Regions from separate parts of the Exiguobacterium sp. Helios genome, predicted to be linked through region 1. Evidence: predicted binding sites of a transcription regulator. Region 1 holds the regulator's gene; the other holds the start of a gene.

Evidence for each region. Region 1 encodes Rex, which represses fermentation and respiration genes when NADH is low (regulators of the CRP and FNR family bind a similar motif). Its sites were predicted from a motif close to TTGTGAAATATTTCACAA; they were not measured.
Region 2: the regulator Rex is predicted to act here: its motif matches at 1,517-1,534, upstream of adhE (bifunctional acetaldehyde-CoA/alcohol dehydrogenase).

The regions. Positions count from the first base shown of each region.
Region 1 is NZ_CP053557.1:3,030,187-3,037,688, reverse strand. It holds gene HNY42_RS15665 (TVP38/TMEM64 family protein) at 1-540, shown strand, start outside; gene HNY42_RS15660 (flavodoxin) at 559-1,014, opposite strand; gene HNY42_RS15655 (winged helix-turn-helix transcriptional regulator) at 1,120-1,440, opposite strand; gene HNY42_RS15650 (DoxX family protein) at 1,624-2,022, shown strand; gene HNY42_RS15645 (flavin reductase family protein) at 2,044-2,637, shown strand; gene HNY42_RS15640 (hypothetical protein) at 2,707-3,099, opposite strand; gene HNY42_RS15635 (ABC-F family ATP-binding cassette domain-containing protein) at 3,099-5,000, opposite strand; gene HNY42_RS15630 (redox-sensing transcriptional repressor Rex) at 5,157-5,816, shown strand; gene HNY42_RS15625 (twin-arginine translocase TatA/TatE family subunit) at 5,816-6,019, shown strand; gene tatC (twin-arginine translocase subunit TatC) at 6,027-6,806, shown strand; tRNA gene HNY42_RS15615 (tRNA-Ala) at 6,914-6,986, shown strand; gene HNY42_RS15610 (S8 family serine peptidase) at 7,232-7,502, shown strand, end outside.
Region 2 is NZ_CP053557.1:1,519,885-1,527,386, forward strand. It holds gene HNY42_RS07790 (Na+/H+ antiporter family protein) at 1-641, opposite strand, end outside; gene HNY42_RS07795 (beta-class carbonic anhydrase) at 793-1,344, opposite strand; gene adhE (bifunctional acetaldehyde-CoA/alcohol dehydrogenase) at 1,679-4,273, shown strand; gene HNY42_RS07805 (Lrp/AsnC family transcriptional regulator) at 4,369-4,779, opposite strand; gene HNY42_RS07810 (MBL fold metallo-hydrolase) at 4,897-5,655, shown strand; gene HNY42_RS07815 (MFS transporter) at 5,704-6,852, shown strand; gene HNY42_RS07820 (GNAT family N-acetyltransferase) at 6,981-7,502, shown strand, end outside.

The DNA.
Region 1 (7,502 bases):
ATTTTATCATTCGGGATGTGGGCGCCGATTCTGTATATCTTGCTTTATACGGTTCGTCCGCTGATTTTCTTTCCGGCATCCATCCTGTCAATCACAGGTGGTCTTGCGTTTGGTGCCTGGCTCGGGACGCTGTACACGGTCATCGGAGCGACTCTCGGTGCTATCGTTGCTTTTTTAGTCGCGCAAAAGCTTGGAAACAGACTGATTAAGAAAAAGGAACAGGCGGGAAAAATCGAACAGATTCAGCAACAGCTCGAAAAGAATGGATTCATCTATGTGTTGATCTTCCGTCTGTTGCCAATCTTCAACTTCGATTTGATCAGCTATGCCGCCGGACTATCGAAAGTCCGGTTGCTGTCCTTTTTCCTCGCGACGTTGCTCGGAATCATCCCCGGGACATTTGCCTATAACTTTTTAGGCAGCAGCATCGTCTCGAAGGATCCGCAACTCATCATCGGTGCGATTGTCGTCTTTCTTGTGTTGACGATTGTTCCTTGGTATCTCCAAAAACGCTGGAAAACAAAAAAGAACCTTGGCTGAAGTCGAGGTTCTTTCCGGTTAAGCGTGAAGCCGTTGTGCCCGGACAAAAAATTCATTCGCGAACGTACGACAGGCGGCTTGTTTCTCGGGTGTATCGGGATCAAACTCAATCTTCAGCCCAGGGACGACGATCGTCGCGCCGGCAGATGCAAGCGTCTGTTCCAATGTATCGACGGCTGCACAGTATTTAGGATAATCCAAGTCGCCGGAGCCAAAGGCAGCAGCGGCTAAGTCGTTTAACGTACTTTCCCCCAACTCGTCGACGAAATCTTCAGCTTCGTATGGCAAATCACCGTCTCCCCATGTATACGAGCCGAGTAGCACGGCATCATACTGAGAGAAGTCAGATGGATATAACTGATCAAGCTCTTGTATATGAACCGTACAGCCCTTGCGTTCGAGTTCCGCCCGCAAAAGGTGCACGATATCTTCTGTATTGCCGGACATGCTGACAAAACCAATCATGATGTTCATCTGAATCATCCTTTCTCCAAAACATGAACATCTTTAGTTTAATTGATAATCGTTCTCAATACAAACGGAAATAAAAGCCTCTCCCAAATGGAGAGACTTTTCATGTCAGTCTTGGAGCTCGGCCCATTCTTCGATTGAACGAATGACAGGTTCAAGCTGACGACCTTTGTCAGTCAAACTGTATTGAATTTTAATCGGACGTTCCGGAATGACGGTCCGGATGACAATACCTTCCGCCTCAAGTTCCTTCATGCGCTCCGTCAGCATACGACCAGATAACTCTGGAATCGCATCTTGAATTTCGTTGAAACGACAGGTCTTCGTCATGAGATGACGTAAAATCAAGCCCGTCCACTTCTTGCCCAAAATTTCAAAGGCATGTTCGACTTTCGGACAAAGGGCAGTCGGAATCAATGTTTCTTCCATCAGCACTCATCCTTTCTATAGTCTTAGTATACCCACTCTGATTCAAAATTACGAATTATTTTACTTAAAGTAATAAAATAAACAAAAACAAATCTGTTTACTTTTAGTAAGTGTTAGTTTATAGTCGTATTTAGGTTACTAAAAGTAATTAAAAAACATTAAGTAAAAGGAGTTTTGATCAAGATGATGGATTTAGGATTATTTCTTATTCGATTGGTGATTGGATTAACATTTGCAGCACACGGGACACAAAAATTGTTTGGCTGGTTCGGCGGGCACGGGATTGCAGGGACGGGCGGCTGGTTCGAATCGATCGGGATGAAACCGGGTAAAATGCTTGCGCTTACGGCAGGACTGGCAGAACTGATTGGTGGTTTACTATTTGCCGGTGGATTGTTCTTATGGTTCGCGGCAGCACTGATTATCGGGTCGATGCTCGTTGCAATCATCAAGGTGCACGGGCAAAATGGTTACTGGGTGACACAGAACGGGTACGAATATAACATGGCACTGATCGTCATCGCCCTTGGCGTCGCCTTGATTGGTGCCGGAGACTATTCACTCGCAGCCATGCTCGGGTGATCAGAGAAAGCGGGTAAAAAGATGAAGTTTGATGCACAGTCACTCAGTCCAAAAGAAAACTATAAATTGTTGATCGGGAGTATCATCCCGAGACCGATTGCCTTTGTCACGACGAAAGGAGCGGACGGAACGGTCAATGCCGCCCCGTTTTCCTTCTTCACCGTCGCTTCGAGCCATCCGCCGCAACTGTTGATTGCCGTCCAAAAGACGGATCAGGGCGAAAAAGACACCGCTAAAAATATTTTGTTGAATAAAGAGTTCGTTATCCATATCGTCAGTGAAGAGATTGTCGAAGCCGTCAATGAAACGGCAGCACCTCTTGCTTACGGGGAAAGTGAATTGAACCGGACGAATCTTACGCTGATCGACAGCGATTTGATTGATGTCCCGGCGGTCGCGGAAGCGAAAATCCGGTTTGAGCTGAAACTGTCACAACACATTGAACTGGAAACAGCTGACTTATTAATCGGCGAAGTCATCCGGTATCATGTCGCGGATGAACTCGAGGAGTCGTTCCGGATTGATGCCGACGGTTTAAAAGCAATTGCCCGTCTTGCCGGCAATGATTATGCGAAAATCGGTGATATCTTCACAATTACCCGTCCAACGAAATAAGATAAAGTCATGCCAAATAGACGAGGGAAGCAGATTCGATGTCTGCTTCCCTCGTCTATTTTTTGTTGCTTACTCCATGTTATGGCGTTTACTGTACTGGAAACCGTCGAGTAGATAAAACAGGACGGCGAGCGCCCAAATCCCGACACAGCTGATTAAAAAGGCCGCTAATGGGGAGACGGCACCGTAATACATGATGATCATCGGATCATTCAGTTCGACGAACGACTGAATCGTCAGCAACGTGCAGATCAGACCGGATAATAAACTGATGAACAGTCCGCTCCATGTCTGAATGACAAGACCGATCATACAGGAAATCAGGATAAACAACGGATAAACGGCATTAAACGCATCCGGACGAATGAAAGCCGAGACGTAGTCCGCATACATCGGAACGAAGTAGAGGACACCGGACAATAGTCCTTGGATCAGATTGATCAGATAACTTTTCGAGCGCATCAGTGGAACGACTCCCACTGTTCCATCAAATCAAGCAAGTCGACATCAATCTGATCGCGTTCTGCCGAAAGGGCGGTCGCTTTCGGAATATCATTAAAGACTTCCGGTTCGCACAACAACTGTTCGATTTCGACCGACCGGTTCTCCAACCGTTCAATTTCTTGTTCGAGCTTCTCCAGCTGTTGTTTCTTTTTGCGCGCTTCTTTTTGCGCCTCTTTATCAATCGTCTTCGTCGAAGCGACTTTGATCGCTTTCGCTTCTTCTGCTTCGAGGCGGGCGATTTCTTCCTTCTCGGCTTTTTTCTCCATATAATACGAGTAGTCACCGAGGTAATCGGTCACGCCGTCTGTACTCATCTCGATGACACGTGTCGCGACGCGGTCGATGAAGTAACGGTCGTGGGAGACGAACAGTAACGTGCCTTCGTAATCGACAAGTGCATTTTCGAGGACCATTTTCGAATCAAGATCCAGGTGGTTCGTCGGCTCATCCAGCACAAGCAGATTCGTTTTCCGTAACTTCAGCTTCGCGAGCGCCAGACGTCCGCGTTCACCGCCCGACAATTCATGGACGAGCTTGAAGACATCATCGCCGCTGAACAGGAACTGCCCGAGAACGGACCGGACTTCCTGTTCGCGCATCAACGGCCATTCGTTCCAAATTTCATCAATGACCCGATTGCGGTCGTTCAGTTCCGCCTGCTCCTGATCGTAGTAGCCAATCGAGACGCCAGTACCGAAACGATAGTCACCGAACAGCGGTTTCAGACGGCCGACAAGCACTTTCAGTAACGTCGACTTGCCGATTCCGTTTGGTCCGACAAGCGCCAGTGATTCCGCACGTTGCAGCCGGAACGTAATGTTTTTCGAGACGGCTTCTTCGTAGCCGACAGCGAGTTGATTGACCTGCAGCACATCATTGCCGCTCTGCTTTTCAATCGGGAATGACAGAACCGTACTGCGTTCGTCACCGTCCGGACGGTCGATCCGGTCGACTTTTTCGAGACGCTTGCGGACACTTTGCGCCCGTTTCGTCGTCGTCGCACGGGCGATGTTACGCTGGATGAAGTCCTGCATCTTCGCGATGTCTTCCTGCTGCTGTTCGAACTGTTTCATTTCCTGTTCGTACAGTGCCGCTTTTTGTTCGAGATACTTCGTATAGTTGCCTGTGAATTTCCGCGACACGTTCCGGGACAATTCATAGACGACGTTGACGACTTGATCGAGGAAATAGCGGTCATGGGAAACGATCAGGACAGCACCACGGTAACCGGACAGGTAGCTTTCGAGCCAGGACAACGTATCGATGTCGAGGTGATTGGTCGGCTCATCGAGAATCAACAGTTCCGGTGCCTGGAGTAACATCTTCGCCAGGGCAAGCCGGGTCCGCTGTCCACCGGAAAGCGTCTGAATCCGGCGGGAATAATCGTCCGGATAAAAACGCATCCCGTGTAAGACAGAGCGGATGTTGGCTTCGAACTGATAGCCGCCGGCTTCCGAGAAGTCGTGTTGCGCTTGATCGTACGTTTTCAGGAGACGGTCATAGGCAGTCGGATCATTTAAAATGTGCTCCATGCCCATTTCGATTTCCATCCGACGAAGCGCCCGTTCCTGATCCTGCAGATGCTCAAAGACGGTCAGCATCTCGTTCCAAATCGATTCGTTCGACTCGAGTCCGCTGTCCTGCGCGAGATAACCAATCCGGACTTCCTTGCTTTTCATGATCTCCCCCGAGTCATGTGACAGCTCCCCGGCGATGATTTTTAAAAGTGTCGATTTTCCGGCACCGTTTCGTCCGACGAGGGCAATCCGGTCCCGTTCCTGTACTTCGAGTTTAATATTGTCTAAAATCGGCTCTACGCCGAATGATTTTGAGAGTTGGTTTACTTGTAAGAGAATCATATCCATCCATCCTTCCACCCTTTAGTCTATCACGAAAAATCCTGCCGAATATAATATTTGTTACTCTATGTGAAGTGGTTTACAATCAAGGAGAGTAGAATTCTTTGCATTGATTTGGGTGCCACGTCAGAACGTGGCCGAAGGGGGAACTGCAGTATGAATGGGCCAGACACAAAAATACCACAAGCAACGGCGAAACGACTGCCGTTATATTATCGTTTTATCCAAAGTCTCTATAACTCCGGCAAGCTGCGCGTCTCGTCAGCAGAGCTCAGCGAAGCGGTCAAAGTCGACTCTGCGACGATCCGTCGTGACTTTTCCTACTTTGGGGCGTTAGGGAAAAAAGGGTACGGTTATAACGTTCAACATTTGTTAACATTTTTCCGAAAGACACTCAACCAAGACGAGGTCACGAATGTCGCCTTAATCGGGGTCGGACATCTCGGAACAGCGTTTGCAAATTATAACTTTTTAAAGAATAATAGTACTCGTATCGTCATCGCGTTTGACGCCGATGAAGACAAGGTCGGAACAACGACGCAGGACGTTCCGATTTATCACGTCTCGGATATGAAAGAACAAATCAAAGCGAACCATGTCGATGTCGCCATCTTGACGGTACCGTCGCAGTTCGCGCAGTCAGTAGCGGATGAGTTAGTTGAGTACGGTGTGACCGGCATTCTGAACTTTACACCGGCCCGGTTGAATGTCCCGGCCCACGTCCGGGTGCATCACATCGATCTGTCAATCGAGCTGCAGTCGCTCGTCTATTTCATGAAGCATTATTCGCAATCAGCTGAAGGAGTGAAATCATAATGGAAAACTTAATCCCGTTAACACTTGGTATTGGACCGGCAAGCATCGCCTTGATCGGTGTCGTCGCCCTCATTATCTTCGGACCGAAGAAATTACCGGAACTCGGCCGCGCGGCCGGTCAAACGTTAAAAGAGTTCAAGAGTGCGACACACGGCATCATGGAAGATGATAAGGATAAAAAGGACGAAATGAAAGAGAAGTGAGTGAATCATGGCGATCGATCAAGAACAGAGTGTGACATCGCACTTAGATGAACTGCGTAAGCGGATCATCTGGTCGCTCATCATCGTGGTAGTCATGTTTATCGCAGCCTTTCCGCTCGTCCGGCCGCTCGTCCGTTTCTTACAGGCCGACTTAAAGGAACTCGGAATCGGTTTAAATGCGTTTAACGTCGTTGATCCGTTGATGTTATATCTGAATCTTGCGTTCATCATCGCAATCGTCTTGGCGTCCCCGTTTTGGATGTACCAGCTTTGGGCGTTCATCCGTCCCGGTCTGCACGACCAAGAACAAAAAGCGACGTTGACGTACATTCCCGTGACGTTTTTCTTATTCCTTGCGGGTGTTTCCTTTTCTTATTTTTGGCTGTTGCCGTTTTTACTGGAAGTATCAACGGAACTCGGACAAGAGCTTGGGATTGAACAGGTCATCGGGGTCGAGAACTATTTCAGTTTCCTGATCCGGTTGACGATTCCGTTTGGTCTGTTGTTCCAGTTACCGGTCGTGACGATGTTTTTGACACGGCTCGGACTCGTAACGCCGTTCTTCATGCGGAAGAATCGGAAGTATGCGTATTTTGCGTTGTTCGTGATCGCGGCGTTGATCTCACCGCCCGACATTACGTCGCATTTGATGATTTCTGTTCCTTTGTTCATCCTCTATGAAATCAGTATCATCATCTCGGCACGGACGTATAAAAAAGTGCTGATCCTGGAGCAACAGGCTGAACTGGAACGACAAGCGGATATGATGCGTGAGCTGAACAAATAACGGAAGATTCTCCTTTGCCGGTAAGGTGAGGGAGATTTTTTTGTAAGCGGTCTAATTTTATATTGAAAAAATGAACAGCAATGGGTATACTCATTATAGAAACACACGGGGGCTTAGCTCAGCTGGGAGAGCGTTTGGCTGGCAGCCAAAAGGTCGTCGGTTCGAGCCCGATAGTCTCCATATTGCTTTACCTGCCGAAACCTTGGGAAACCAAGGTTTTTTTTGTCCTTTTTTATTCACCTGTAAGAAATAGATAAGGGAATATAAGGATTTATTCATTTTGTGATGTAATAAACAAACAAATATTTTTAAAAAGCACCAAATTTAAATTGTATATTAAGCGAAAGTTAATTAAACTAAAAATACAGAATTTTCGTTTAATACGTTTTTGCTCCACATTACATTTTTGGAAAAGAGGAAAAGGAATGAAGAAAAAGAAGATTGCTCTGATGGCGGCTGCCCTCATGACATCTTCCAGCCTAGTTCATGCTGAGGGACACGTGTCATCACAAAAAGTGGATGTACAAAAGCCACAAGCACTCTCACTGAAAAAAGCGGGTCAAGAAAAGTCATACAGTCAAAACGAAAAAGTACGGATTGTCGTCGAGCTCGATCAAAAAGCAGCGATTGAACACGCGCAGGCACAAAATAAGCGTTACAGCACGTTAAGCAACACGGAAAAAATTATTCTTAAGA
Region 2 (7,502 bases), 1.5 Mb from region 1:
TAAACGTAAAGACCAATCAACAGACCAACGAGCATTCCGAGTGCCGGAATCGCCATTGCCTGAATGACGGAAGCACCAGCCGTGTCCATTCCGTTTTTCGAAATGTTCGGCAAAAGGATCTGGTTCAAGTAGATATCCCCGAAGCCGACCGGCAGGAACATGTACGGTGTGACGAGACCAAACGTCATGACGATGGCAATCAGGCGACGGTCAATCTTCATCTCATTAAACAGACCGAGGAGCGGTGGAATGATGATCGGGATGAAGGCGATGTGAATCGGCAAGACGTTTTGTGAGCTGATCGCGAGCAACAAGATTGCAAAGACGATAAAGCCTTTTAACTTCTTGACTGACGCCGCGTCAGCGGATCCTTTTGAACGGTTGATCAGAGCATGTGCCAACGCATCCGGAAGTCCGGTTTTCGACAAGGCGACAGCAAACGCACCGAGTAAGGCATAACTGAGGGCGATTTCGGCCCCGGCGCCAAGTCCTTCAGCAAACGTCGCGATCGTCTTGTTGATGCCGAGACCGCCGATCAGTCCGCCGGCGACGGCACTGAGAACCATCGCGAGGACGATATGGACCCGGAAGATGGCTAAAAGAAATAATAGAGCAACGGCAATAATGACTGCATTAAACATGAACTAAAACCACACTTTCTTTTGGTATCACTGTACTATACTAAAGTATCATACAGACCGATCTTTTGACTGTCAAGAAAAAAACACAAAAAAGGTATGACCGACGTCAAATTGAGGTTGGCCATACCTTTCTTCTTCATTAAAACGTGATTCAGCAATCGACTTGGTCGAGTTTACCTGTTCCCGGATCGATGACAAGTCCGTGGACTTCCGTGCCCGGTGGCAACAATGGATGGTTTTTGATCAGTCCGACCGAGTGGCTGACATTTTCTTCGACCGATGTGAAGCCGCGTAACCATTGCTTCAAATCGACGCCGGAAGCATCCAGCGTGTGCAGAACCTGTTCATTGATGCCACGATCCTGCATCTCGGCGATCATCTTCGCCGGGTCAATCGTGCTCATGCCGCAGTCATGATGTCCGATGACAATGACTTCCTCTGCTCCAAGAGCATAGAGCGCGACGAGAATCGACCGCATGACAGATCCGAATGGATGGGACAGGACGGCTCCGGCATTTTTGATGATTTTCGCATCACCGTTTTTCAGACCAAGTGCGTGGGGAAGGAGCTCCGTCAAACGTGCATCCATACAGGTCAGAATCACAACCTTCTTATCCGGGAACTTATCCGAGATGAATGGTTCGTATTGTTTTTCTTCAACGAACTGTTGATTAAACGCAAGCATTTGATTAACGACTGACATTGAAACTTCCTCCTTTAAGACAAATGAATGATGGAACTATTCCTAGCGTACACGATGAACGATTGGTCAGACAAGCAGATTCATCGATTGCTGTGACAGTTATCACAGGAGCGGTACAAAAAAGCGAATCCTTACGTCAGAACAGGTTGTTTCTTTGAAAACGCTATCATTCATGTGAAATAGTTCACAGGATAGCCATGCACAAATGTAACAAAAGGCGGTATGATTGATTTGTGAAGGAAAGCACAAACTATTGAAAATCAGCTTGGCATTCCTAACATCTAATAGGGAATTGCAGACTCAGATTCGTTCCAAAATAGGGAGGAAACCTAACATGGCTGTCAAAGAAAAAATCAAACAAGATGTCTCACCTGTCGAACAAGCAATCAATCAAATCGTCGCGAAAGGTCAAACAGCACTTCAAGAATTACTGACATTTGATCAAACGAAAATCGATACGATCGTGCGGGACATGGCGCTCGCCGGTCTTGAACGTCACGTCGAACTGGCGCGTCTCGCGGTTGAAGAGACAGGACGCGGTGTCTTTGAAGATAAAATGATCAAAAACATGTTCGCAACAGAATACATCTACAATAGTCTCCGGAATGAAAAAACGGTCGGGATTTTAGAAGAAGACGTCCAAAACGGTATCACGTACATCGCGGAACCGGTCGGTGTCGTCTGTGGCGTCACACCGGTGACGAATCCGACGTCAACGACGATGTTCAAAGCGTTGATCGCGATCAAGACGCGTAACCCGATTGTGTTCGCCTTCCATCCATCAGCACAAAACTGTTCCCTCGAAGCAGCGAAAACATTACGCGATGCGGCCGTCAAAGCGGGTGCACCGAAAGATTGTATCCAGTGGGTCGAACAACCGTCACTTGAAGCAACAAAAGTTTTGATGAACCATACCGACATCGCGATGGTCCTCGCGACAGGCGGAGCCGGCATGGTCAAATCCGCTTACTCAACCGGTAAACCAGCACTTGGTGTCGGGCCGGGTAATGTACCGTGTTACATCGAAAAATCAGCTAAAATCAAACGCGCCGTCAGTGATTTGGTTCTCTCCAAAACATTTGATAACGGAATGATTTGTGCGTCCGAGCAAGCCGTCATCGTCGACCAGGAAATTTATGCGGAAGTCCGGGCAGAGATGGAAGCACTCGGTTGTTACTTCTGTACACCGGATGAGAAAAAACGTCTCGAAGCACTCGTCATCAAAACCGATACATGTGCCGTCAATGCGGATATCGTCGGAAAACCTGCGACATGGATTGCAGCAAAAGCCGGCATCGATGTTCCGGGCAACACCGTCATGCTCGTCGCGGAACTCGAAAAAGTCGGGGCTGAAGAACCGTTATCACACGAAAAACTAAGTCCGGTTCTCGGTGCGTACAGCGTTGCGTCAACGAATGACGCCTTCCATGTCGCGGAACGGATGCTTGAAATCGGCGGACTCGGTCATACGGCGGTTATTCACACAACAGATGATGAGTTGATGACAGCGTTTGGTCTCCGGATGAAAGCCTGCCGGATTCTCGTCAACAGTCCGTCAGCACACGGCGGAATCGGCGATCTCTACAATGAATTGACACCGTCACTCACACTCGGTTGCGGATCATACGGGAAAAACTCGGTCTCAGAAAACGTAACGGCGAAACATCTACTCAATGTCAAAAAGGTGGCGAGACGACGCGTGAACATGCAGTGGTTCAAAGTACCGGAAAAGATTTTCTTTGAGAAAAACTCGGTTCAATACTTGAAATCGATTCAAAATGTCTCACGAGCATTGATCGTCACCGACCAATCGATGGTTGAGTTCGGTTATGCCGACAAAGTCATCCGTAACTTGCCTGCAGGCGTCAGCTACCGGATCTTTGACCAAGTCGAACCGGATCCATCCGTGACGACCGTTCAAGTCGGTGCCCAGGCGATGCGTGACTTTAAACCGGACCTGATCATCGCCCTCGGTGGCGGATCGGCGATGGATGCTGCGAAAGGGATGTGGTTGTTCTACGAGCAGCCAAACGAAACGTTCTCGAACCTCCGTCAAAAATTCATGGATATCCGGAAACGGGCCTATAAATTCCCGGAACTCGGTAATAAAGCGAAGTTCGTCGCCATTCCGACGACATCCGGTACGGGATCAGAAGTCACACCGTTCACTGTCATCACCGATAAAGAGAAAAACGTTAAGTATCCGATTGCTGACTATGCGTTGACACCAGACGTCGCCATTGTTGATCCGGAGTTCGTCATGACGGTGCCTGCCTCTATCACGGCCGATACAGGGATGGATGTCCTGACCCACGCGACGGAAGCTTTCGTCTCTGTCCTTGCGAACGACTACACGGATGGATTGGCATTAAAAGCAATCAAGATGATTTTTGAGTACTTGCCACGCGCTTACGATAACGGTTCAGACGCCGAAGCACGCGAAAAAGTCCACAATGCGTCCACGATGGCCGGAATGGCGTTTGCCAATGCCTTCCTCGGCATCAACCACTCGATCGCACACAAAATCGGTGGGGAGTTCCACACACCACACGGTCGGACGAATGCGATCCTGATGCCGCACGTCATCCGTTACAATGCAACAAAACCAACAAAACTGGCCGCTTTCCCGAAATACGAATCGTTTATTGCAGATGAACGGTATGCGGAAATCGCCCGTTACCTCGGTCTGCCGGCAGCGACGACAGAACAAGGTGTCGAATCATTCATCCAAGCTGTCAGTGAACTCGGACAACGCCTCAACATCAAGATGTCGTTCAAAGCCCAAGGAATCAAAAAAGCCGACTTTGAAGCGAAACTCGACAAGATGGCCGTCGATGCGTTTGAGGATCAATGTACGACTGCGAATCCGAAAATGCCGCTCGTGACGGAACTCCGTCAAATCATGGAACTCGCTTACGAAGGTATCTAATAGAGAGAAAAACATCATGGCAATTCAAAAGAGCCTTGCTTCCGGTTAACGGAGGCAAGGCTCTCGTGTGTTCATAATCGTGAAGTAAAGTTTACTCATTTGTTAATCACGATCGATAACTGATAATTCACATGCTCATTTAATTCAGTTAAAAACGAATCCAGTTCCTTGTTCGATGGAAAACGACACTCCAATAGATAACAACTGTCCCCACTGATTTTATAATTATTCAGAACATATAATGGATGTTTTTTGAGAAACGAGAGATACGGCTGGTGATGGGTATCTTTCGTATAGATACTAATCATCGCATGAATCGTATAACCCATCTTTACGGGGTTGAGAAGAATCGTATACCCTTCGATGATGCCTTGCTCTTCTAATTTCAAGACCCGGGCCGATGTTGCGGGTCCACTTAAGTGAATTTTTTGACCCAATTCTTTCATCGTGATCCGGCTGTTTTGTGACAGCTCGTTGATGATTTGTAAGTCCGTTTGATCCAACACGATTTCAAATCCCTTCATAAGTAAAGTAAAACGGCAAAAATACCTTCAGTAAGCTCTGTATCGGGATGACGTTCAAATTATATACTAGGCTCCTAACAACGAAAAGGAGTGGTACACATGAACATCCAACATATCCGCAATGCAACGTTAAAACTGGACTATGCCGGCAAAACGTTTTTGATTGACCCGTTTTTAGCAAATAAGGGAGCCTATCCGGCATTTCCGAATTCGGCACGACAAGATCAAAAAAATCCGTTAAACGACTTGCCGGTTTCACTTGACTCTATTATTGATGCAGATGCGGTCATTGTCACACATTTGCACCTCGATCATTGGGACGACGTGGCGAAAGAAGTACTATCAAAAGACATGCCGTTGTTCACTCAGAATGAACAGGATGCCCAAGAAATCAGAAACAGCGGCTTCCAAAACGTCGAAGTGTTACAAGAAGATACCGTTTTTGAAGGGATTCAATTGATTCAAACAAAAGGTGAACATGGCAGAGGACCCATTTTGGAAATCGCCGGTTCGGTATGCGGAGTCGTCTTTAAACATGAGGATGAAAAGACAGTATACATCGCTGGCGATACGGTCTGGTATGAAGAAGTGGAGAAAGTGATCAAGCAGCATCAACCGAAAGTCATCGTCGTCAACGCGGGCGATAACCAGTTTGTTGAAGGTGGATCCCTGGTGATGGGAGCGGAAGACGTCTTAGCTGTCCATCAGGCAGCTCCAGCGGCTATGATTTTATCCGTGCATATGGAAGCTGTGAATCACTGGGCATTGTCTCGGACGGATTTAAGAACGTTTGCCGATGAACATCACTTTTCTTCTCAACTGATCGTGCCGGAAGATGGCGAGCGTTTTGTGTTTTAAGTTTAACTGGAGTTGCCGTGATTTTTGGAGGCACTCATCTTGAAGCAGATGGAGAAACGGTCTTTATGGACAAAAGAATTCGTGATGTTATCAAGTATCAACTTTTTCTTGATTTTTATGTATCTGTTGCTAAATTCCATCATCACACTGTATGCACTTAATGAATTGGGTACGACGACTGGTCAGGCGGGGGTAGTCGCAGGTATTTTTATCATCGGTGCGTTGGTGGGGCGTCTCGTGACAGGGATGCTTTTGTCGAAAGTGAACGGTCAGTCCTTGTTACGCTTTGGATTACTGTTCTTTGCCCTGACGATGGCTCTCTATATTTTGGATTTTGGATTTGTTTTTTTGGCCTTAACCCGTTTATTAAATGGTTTTGCGATGGGGATTGCAACAACTATCATCGGAACGATCGTCGTCTTGACAATTCCGGAAGAAAGAAGCGGAGAGGGCATCGGCTACTTTGCAGTAAGTACAGCGTTGGCCACCGGAATCGGTCCGTTCGTTGGACTGTTTTTGATGCCCCGGACAGGGTTTACGACAATCTTTCTATTCTGTTTGCTGCTGGCAGTCCTGAGTATGATGTGTGGATGGTTCCTTTCGGTTCCATCGAAGAAAATAAATACTCCGACTTCGTATTTGAAGTGGACGCATGTGTTTGAACGAAAAGCATTACCCATCAGCTTGCTTATTTTAGTGATGACTTTTTGTTTTTCCAGTATCCTCTCGTATATCAGTTTATTTGCCATCGAGCGTAATCTAATCACTGCTGCCAGTTATTTCTTTATCGTCTACACATTGACGGTTTTGGTTTCACGTCCTGTTACGGGACGTTTGATGGATCAGCGCGGACCCGACGTCGTCATGTATCCTGCCTTTCTCCTGTTTGCCGTCGGACTGTTTTTCCTGAGTAGTGCAACTGATGCCGTTGTCTTTCTATTCGCTAGCCTGTTGATTGGACTCGGATTCGGCAATCTCTCTTCGATCAGTCAGACGATGGCTGTGAAAGCTGTCCCGCGCGAAGGAAAAGCACGTGCAACGGCGACGTTTCTTATTTTTTTTGATATCGGAAATGGACTCGGTCCGGTTGTACTCGGCTTGATGTTGCCGGTTATTGGATACACTGTCATGTATGTACTGCTTGGAATCATCGTGCTGTTGACGAGTCTTCTTTACCGGCGTTTGTCTCTGCGATGAATGGGACATAGTACGCACGTCATGCAAAAAACGAAATTCAAAAAACAACTAAAAAACTCAATGTGGTCGGGGAAGACTTTTGTTCTTCGACCGGATTGAGTTTTCTTTTTACCAAAGGAGTAGTGAACATGTTTTTGGAAACAGAACACTTGACGAAAGACCATCGGGATATCGACCGGGTAAATCAATTATACCTGGAAGCATTCCCGGATCATGAACGGATGCCGATGAACATATTGTTAAGAAAAGCCAACAAGCGCTCTGTGGATTTTTGGGCGCTGTATGATCAAAACATTTTTGTTGGTTTTACCTATGTGATCACGCATCAAGATTTAACGTATGTGTTATATGTGGCTGTTGACGGTCAGGCAAGATCCAGCGGCTACGGCAGTCAACTCTTAAAGAAGATTGAAGAACACCGGCCGGGAAATCGTATAATATTAAATATCGAGAATCTGGATGAGAGTGCTGAAAATTATCAACAGCGGGTGACACGGAAAAAGTTCTATGTGCGGAACGGCTATCGAGATTCCGGTCTGGTGTATGAAGACCGATGGGCAAAATATGAAGTACTCTTGAACGGAACGAACGTAGAAACACATGAGTTTTATCGGTTGCTGCGAAAGTTTGCGGGAAACCTTCTATTCCTT